One region of the Sphingomonas sp. CL5.1 genome, then DNA from elsewhere that is predicted to be linked to it. Evidence: riboswitches for the same ligand, from Rfam matches in the RefSeq annotation. Region 1 holds a riboswitch; the other holds the start of a gene.
What was found. Region 1 has a riboswitch for cobalamin ahead of F9288_RS11495 (TonB-dependent receptor). Riboswitches for the same ligand answer to the same signal wherever they lie in the genome.
Positions count from the first base shown of each region.

Region 2: another riboswitch for cobalamin. It lies ahead of metE (5-methyltetrahydropteroyltriglutamate--homocysteine S-methyltransferase); the one in region 1 lies ahead of F9288_RS11495 (TonB-dependent receptor).

Region 1 covers NZ_CP050137.1:2,367,078-2,370,744, reverse strand. The annotation lists gene rpsF (30S ribosomal protein S6) at 160-561, shown strand; gene rpsR (30S ribosomal protein S18) at 561-785, shown strand; gene rplI (50S ribosomal protein L9) at 797-1,393, shown strand; cobalamin riboswitch at 1,539-1,758, shown strand; gene F9288_RS11495 (TonB-dependent receptor) at 1,938-3,667, shown strand, end outside.
Region 2 covers NZ_CP050137.1:3,703,884-3,707,550, reverse strand. The annotation lists gene metE (5-methyltetrahydropteroyltriglutamate--homocysteine S-methyltransferase) at 1-2,098, opposite strand, end outside; cobalamin riboswitch at 2,233-2,456, opposite strand; gene prpB (methylisocitrate lyase) at 2,592-3,512, opposite strand; gene prpC (2-methylcitrate synthase) at 3,522-3,667, opposite strand, start outside.

The DNA of each region.
Region 1 (3,667 bases):
AGGGCCGCCGTCGCGCTTGCCTTTCCGTCGCTTTCCGCTAAGGGACGCGCCTTCACGGGCGGCGGAGCGATCCTTCGCCCGCGAGATTGTTTGTTGTGACGACAGCCGGAGGGGCATGGCACGGGGCCATGTCAGCGATCGGTCAACGAAGGAAAGCAGATGGCTCTTTACGAGCACGTGTTCCTTGCGCGCCAGGACCTGGCGCAGGCGCAAGTGGACGCGCTGGCGGAAGCCGCCACCAAGATCGTCGAGGCCCACGAGGGCAAGGTCGTCAAGACCGAGACCTGGGGGCTGCGCAGCCTTGCCTATCGCATCGCGAAGAACCGCAAGGCGCATTACGTGATGATCGAGATCGACGCCCCCGGCGACACCATCGCCGAGCTGGAGCGCCAGAACCAGATCAACGAGGACATCATCCGCTACATGACCATCAAGGTCGACGCCCATGAGGCCGGCCCGTCGGTGATGATGCGCAAGCAGGAGCGTGACCGCGAGCGTCGCGCCGAGCGTGGCGAGCGCGGTGAGCGCCCGCGTCGTGACCGTGAAGAGGAGCTCGCATAATGGCCCGTCCGTTCTTCCGCCGCCGCAAGAGCTGCCCCTTCTCCGCGAAGGACGCGCCCCGGATCGATTACAAGGACGTCCGGCTGCTCCAGGGCTTCGTCTCTGAGCGTGGCAAGATCGTGCCGTCGCGCATCACCAGCGTGTCGGCGAAGAAGCAGCGCGAACTCGCCCAGGCGATCAAGCGCGCGCGTCATCTGGGCCTGCTGCCCTACGTCGTGAAGTAAGGAGCGCTCTTATGGACGTGATTCTGCTTGAGCGCATCGAAAAGCTCGGCACCATCGGCGATGTGGTGAAGGTGAAGGACGGCTTCGCCCGCAACTACCTGCTGCCGAACAAGAAGGCGCTGCGCGCCAACGAGGCCAACCGCAAGGTGTTCGAGGCCAACCGCGCCCGCATCGAGGCCGAGAACGCGAACCGCCGCGTCGACGCCGAGAAGGAGGCCAAGGGCTTCAACAACGTCGCCGTGACGATCATCCGTCAGGCGTCGAACACCGGCCAACTCTACGGCTCGGTCGCGGTGCGCGACATCGTCGAGGCGCTGGTGGCCGACAAGCACAAGGTCGCCAAGAGCCAGGTCGTGCTCGATCGCCCGATCAAGGCGATCGGCGTGTACGAGGTGAAGGTTGCGCTGCACCCGGAAGTGGCGGTGTCGGTGAAGGTCAACGTCGCCCGCTCGCCGGAGGAAGCCGAGCTTCAGGCCTCGGGCGTCGACGTGACGGCGCAGATGTTCGAGGAAGGCCGCGATCAGGGCGGCTTCACCGAGAACTATGATCCCAACGCCGAGCCGGGCGCCACCGCCGAGGTTCAGCCGGAGGAAGCGGAGCAGGCGTAAGCCCTCTCTCCTCGTGGACAGGAAAAGGCCCGTCGGAGCGATCCGGCGGGCCTTTTCGCTGCTCCGGCCCCTCCGTTGAACGAGAGTCCATCTTCATCATTGCGCCGTGCCGCAGTTCCGCTATGGGCGCGCCTGAGGAAGTCATTCCTCGCAAGATCGCGCCGGTGCCCGAAAGGGCTTAATATGGGAACGCGGTGAGGCACGTCCGAAAGGCGCGCCGAATCCGGGGCTGTCCCTGCAACTGTAAGCGGCGAGCGCGATGCACTGCCCGGATTCGTCCGGGCGGCCACTGGGGCAACCTGGGAAGGCGTGCATCGGGCCGTGACCCGCGAGCCAGGAGACCTGCCGGCGTATTGGTCGCTCTTGCCTTGGTCCAGGGAGAGACCGGGGCACGGTATCCATCCGTCTGAGCGGCGAACATGCGGCGGGGGCCGCATCGGCGCGCGGGTGGGTGCATTGGCGTCCGCTCACCATCGCACGCCGACCGCTCGCATCGGGCGGCCGCTCCCTCCGTCAGGCTCGCGACGCCGCGGGGGGAATACCCATGAAGACCAGTTATGTTTCGTTGCTGGCGATCGTCATCGCCGGTCAGGCCCATGCCGAGGATATGGCGGCCGTGGACGCGGCGGCGGGCGACGATGTCGTCGTCACCGCCAGCCGCTCAGGCGACGCGATCCCGCTCGACCTGATCGGCTCGTCGGTCACCGTGATCGACGATCGGGAGATGCAGGACCGCCAGACGCGCATCGTCGCCGACGTGCTGCGCGACGTGCCAGGCGTGGCGGTCAACCGCAACGGCGCGATCGGCGGGCTGATCGATATCCGCATCCGCGGCGCCGAGGCCAATCAAACCCTGGTGTTCATCGACGGCATCAAGGCCGAAAACCCCTATAGCGGCACCTATGACTTCGGCACGCTGCTCAACGACGAGGCGTCGCGGATCGAGGTGCTGCGCGGCCAGCAAAGCTCGCTCTACGGCTCGGACGCGATCGGCGGCGTCATCACCTACACCACGCTCTCGGGCCGCGAGAAGCCGGGCTATTCGCTCCGCGCCGAGGGCGGTTCGATGGGCACCTTCTCCGGCGGCGCGCGTGCCGGCGGCGTGGTCGGCGACCAGTTCGATTATGCGCTCACGACCAGCTATTACCAGACCGACGGCTATCCCGTGGCGCCCGGCGGGAAGCTCGACGTCGGCTCCGACAACCTGGGCGCGTCGGCGAAGCTGAACTGGACGCCCGCGGCCAATTTCAAGCTGACCGCCGTCGGCCGCTACAGCCTCACCCACGCCGATCTCAACGATCAGCAGATCGCCCCCACCTCGCCGATCGTGCAGGGCTATCCGGTCATCACCGCGATCGACACGCCGGGCGACACGGCGCGCAATCGCGGCTGGTACGGGCTGGTCGGGGCGACGTGGAGCCTGTTCGACGACGCCTGGACCAACGCCGCCACCGCTGCGATCACCGACAACCGGCGTGACTTCGACGGCCCCTACGGCCCGTCCGGCGACGTCGGTCGCCGCTACCGCGCGACCTTCGACAGCACGGTGCGCTTCGGCAGCGACCATGTGAAGAACCGCTTCACGCTGGCGATGGATTACGAGCGGCAGGAATTCCGCAACACCACCGCTTATGCCGACCAGAGCACGCACGTCCTCGAGACCCGCGGCTATGTCGCCAGCTATGACGTGACGGTGGACGATCGCCTCGCGTTGGGCGCCTCCGCGCGGATCGACGACTACAACCGCTTCCGCGATGCCGCGACCTATCGCGCGACCGCCAGCTATCTCCTGCCCGGCGGCACGCGCTTCCACGCGGCCTACGGCACCGGCATCAAGGCGCCGACGCCGGGCGAATTGTTCGGCTATACGAGCGGCCTCTACATCGGCAATCCCGCGCTGCGGCCGGAACAGTCGAAGGGCTGGGAAGCGGGCGTCGAGCAGTCGCTGCTGGACAGGTCGGTGACGATCGGCGCGACCTATTTCAACAACATCTTCACCGACCAGATCGACACGACCTACGTCTATGATTCCGGCAGCGGCACCTATATTCAGCAGAGCTACAACCAGAGCGGCCGGACGCGGCAGGAGGGCGTCGAAGTCTATGCCTCCGCGCGGGTTTCCGATTTCCGGCTGGACGCGAGCTACACCTACCTGAACGCGCCGCAGACGATCGACGCGCTCGCCGGGCCGGCGCCGGGCGACGGCAGCTTCCAGTTCCCGGTGCCGATCACCGGCCAGGCGGTCCGCCGGCCGAAGGACGTCGCCTCGTTCAA
Region 2 (3,667 bases), 1.3 Mb from region 1:
GGTAGCTGATGAAGGCGTCCAGCAGCTCCATCTTCGATCGCGAGGTCTCGATCGAGATCACATCCGCGTCCATCGCGCCGATCGCCGTGATGATGTCGTTGAACTCCGAATAGCACATATGCGTGTGGATCTGCGTCTCCGGCGCGACACCTGAGGCGGAGATGCGGAAACATTCCACCGCCCAGTCGAGATATTGCCGCCAGTCCGCGCGGCGCAGCGGCAGGCCCTCGCGCAGCGCGGCTTCGTCGATCTGGATGATCCTCGCGCCGGCCTTTTCGAGATCGAGCACCTCGTCGCGGATCGCCAGCGCGATCTGGCGGCAGGTGTCGGCGCGCGGCTGGTCGTCGCGCACGAACGACCATTGCAGGATCGTTACCGGGCCGGTGAGCATCCCCTTCATCGGCCTGTCCGTCAGCGACTGGGCATAGCGCCACCATGCGACCGTCATCGGCTTCGGCCGCGACACGTCGCCGTAGATGATCGGCGGACGGACGCAACGCGAGCCGTAGCTCTGCACCCAGCCGGCGCGGCTGAAGGCGAAACCCGCGAGCTGCTCGCCGAAATATTGCACCATGTCGTTGCGCTCGAACTCGCCGTGGACCAGCACGTCGAGGCCGATCTCCTCCTGCCAGCGCACCGCGCGTTCGGTCTCCTCGCGCAGGAACGCCTCGTAGCCGGCGGTGTCCAGCGCGCCCTTGTCGTGCGCGGCGCGCGCCTTGCGCACCTCGGCGGTCTGCGGGAAGGAGCCGATGGTAGTGGTCGGCAGCAGGGGCAGGTTGAGGATCGCCTGCTGGCGCTTGATGCGCTGGGCGAACGGCTGTTCGCGGCGCGCCCATTCGGCATCCACCCCGGCCAGCCGCTCGCGCACCGCGCGGTTGTTGGTGAGGGGCGAGCGGCGGCGGCGCGCGATCGAATCCGCATTGGCGGCAAGCTCGGCGGAGATGATGTAGCGGCCTTCCGCCAGCCCGTGCCGCAGGACGGCGATCTCCTCCAGCTTCTGCGTCGCGAAGGCGAGCCAGTCCCTGATCTCCGGATCGAGCTTCGTCTCCAGCGCGAGATCGACCGGCGTGTGGAGCAAGGAGCAGGACGGCGCGATCTGCACCGCCGCGCGCCGCTTCGCCACCGACTCATAGCGATCGAGCAGGGCGGTGAGGTCCGCCTTCCAGATGTTGCGGCCGTCGATCACGCCGAGCGACAGGACAAGATCCTCGCGCGCGTCGGACAGCACCGCGTCGAGTTGTCCGGGCGCGCGGACCAGATCGACGTGCAGCCCCGCGACCGGCAGCGCCAGCGCGGTGGCGAGATTGTCGCCCAGCGCGCCGAAATAGGTGGCGAGCATCAGCCTGATACCGCTTACCTTGCCCAGCTCGGCATAAGCCGCTCGATAGGCGTCGCGCGCTTCGTCGGAGAGATCGAGCACCAGCGCCGGCTCGTCGATCTGCACCCAGTCCGCGCCGGCGTAACGGAGCCGCTCGAGCAGTTCGGTATAGACCGGCAGCAGCGCCGGCAGCAGCGATAATGGATCGAAGCCCTCGACGCGGGACTTGGCGAGCAGCAGCCACGTCACCGGGCCGAGAATCACCGGGCGGGTATGGTAACCTAGCGCCTTGGCTTCCCTGAAATGCTCGATTGGCTTGGTGGTGGAGAGCGCGAAGATTTGATCCGGCGCGACCTCCGGCACCATGTAGTGGTAATTGGTGTCGAACCACTTCGTCATTTCCTGCGCCGGCACGTCCGCGCCCGCGCCGTGGCCGTGCGCGCAGCCTTCGTCATGCGCCTCGGTCCGCGTGCCGCGCGCCATCGCGAAATAGACGTCGAGCGAATCCGCCGCGCCCAGCCCGCGATAGATGTCGGGAATCGCGCCGAGCATCACGCTGGTGTCCAGCACCTGATCGTAGAAGGAGAAATCGTTGCTCGGGATCACCTCGATCCCGGCCGCCTTCTGTCGGTCCCATGTCGCGGCGCGCAGGGCGCGGGCGGTGTCGAGCAGCGTGACCTGATCGATCCTGCCGGCCCAATAGGCTTCGGTGGCGGTCTTCAGCTCGCGGCGCGGGCCGATGCGGGGGAAACCGAGATTGGCGGCGGAAACGGACATCATGCACTCCTGATCTTGCCGGAAGGAAGGACCAGGATGGCGCGCGCGAGAGGACGAACGGACGCGGCCCGCGCTCGACGGCGGACGCGCGACGCTTCGGCGTCTGGCGCGATCCACCGGAGGAACCCCCGTCCGAGGAACGTTATCGCGTCGAAGGCAGGTCTCCTGGCTCACGGGTCAGCACGTCGGCCCCGGCCTTCCCGATGCCCGCGCGGGCACCAGTGACACGTCATGGGGCCGCCGCTCGCCGCTCACAGTTGCGGGGGGCAGCGCCGGATTCCGCCCCGAAAGACGCCACCGGCTTCCCGTCTTAGCCCCGTCGCCACGAGTGGAACGGGGAACCTCGACCCGCATCTGATCGCGCATATCGTTGCGCCTGTCAACAATGATATAAAGATATCTTTATGTCGTTATTTCATGTGTCGTGCGCAAAAAGAACGGGCCGCGAAGGCTCCCCAGCCGTCGCGACCCGCCGTCACCGCGAGCGGTGATCGCTTCAGCCCTGCGGGATGCCCTCCGGCACGATCGTTCGGACGATCGAGGCGTCGAGCGCCTCGTAATCATGCAGGCCGATCGTGTCGTAAAGCTCGGCGCGGGTCTGCATCCGGTCGACCATGTTGTGCGCGCCGCCGTCGCGGGCGATCGCGGCATAGAGGTCCGCCTGCGCCTTGTTGGCGACGCGCAGCGAGGAGACGGGCCAGATCACCATCTTGTAGCCCATCTCCTCGAATTCCCGCGCGGTGTAGAAGGGCGTCTTTCCGAACTCGGTCATGTTGGCGAGTAGCGGCACGCCGGGCATGGCAGCGGCGAATTTCTCGAACATCTCGCGCGTCACGAGCGCTTCGGGGAAGATCGCGTCCGCGCCCGCCGCGACATAGAGCTTCGCGCGCTCGACCGCCGCATCGAAGCCCTCGACGCCCGCCGCGTCGGTGCGCGCGACGACGACGATATCACGCGCCGCCTTCCGCGCTGCCGCCACCTTGGCCGCCATGTCGTGCGCGTCGGCGAGCTTCTTGCCGTTCAGGTGGCCGCATTTCTTCGGCAGTATCTGGTCCTCCAGATGCAGCGCGCCCGCGCCCGCATCCTCGAAGGTGCGGACCATGTGCATCACGTTGAGCGCCTCGCCGTATCCCGTGTCGCCGTCGACCAGCAGCGGCAGGCCGGACGAGCGCACGATCTGGCGGATGAAGAACGCCACCTCGTCCACCGTGATGATGCCGAGATCGGGCAGCCCCATCGAGGCGGTCATCGCCGCGCCGGACAGGTAGAGGCCATCGAATCCGGCGTTACGTGCCTGGATCGCGGCCTGTCCGTTATGCGCGCCGGGCAGGCGATAGATGCCGGGCCGGGCGAGCGCGGCGCGGAAGCGTTTGCCGGCGGGTTCGGTCGGCAGGTCGTCGGCAACGAGATAGGGCATGTGGACTCCTCAGGCGTGCGCTTCGCCGCGCTCCGCTAGTGACACGAACTTGAGATTTTCGGGTCCGGTATAATTGGCGGAGGGGCGGATGATCTTATTGTCCTGTCGCTGCTCGATCACATGCGCCGCCCAGCCGGAGGTGCGCGCGATCACGA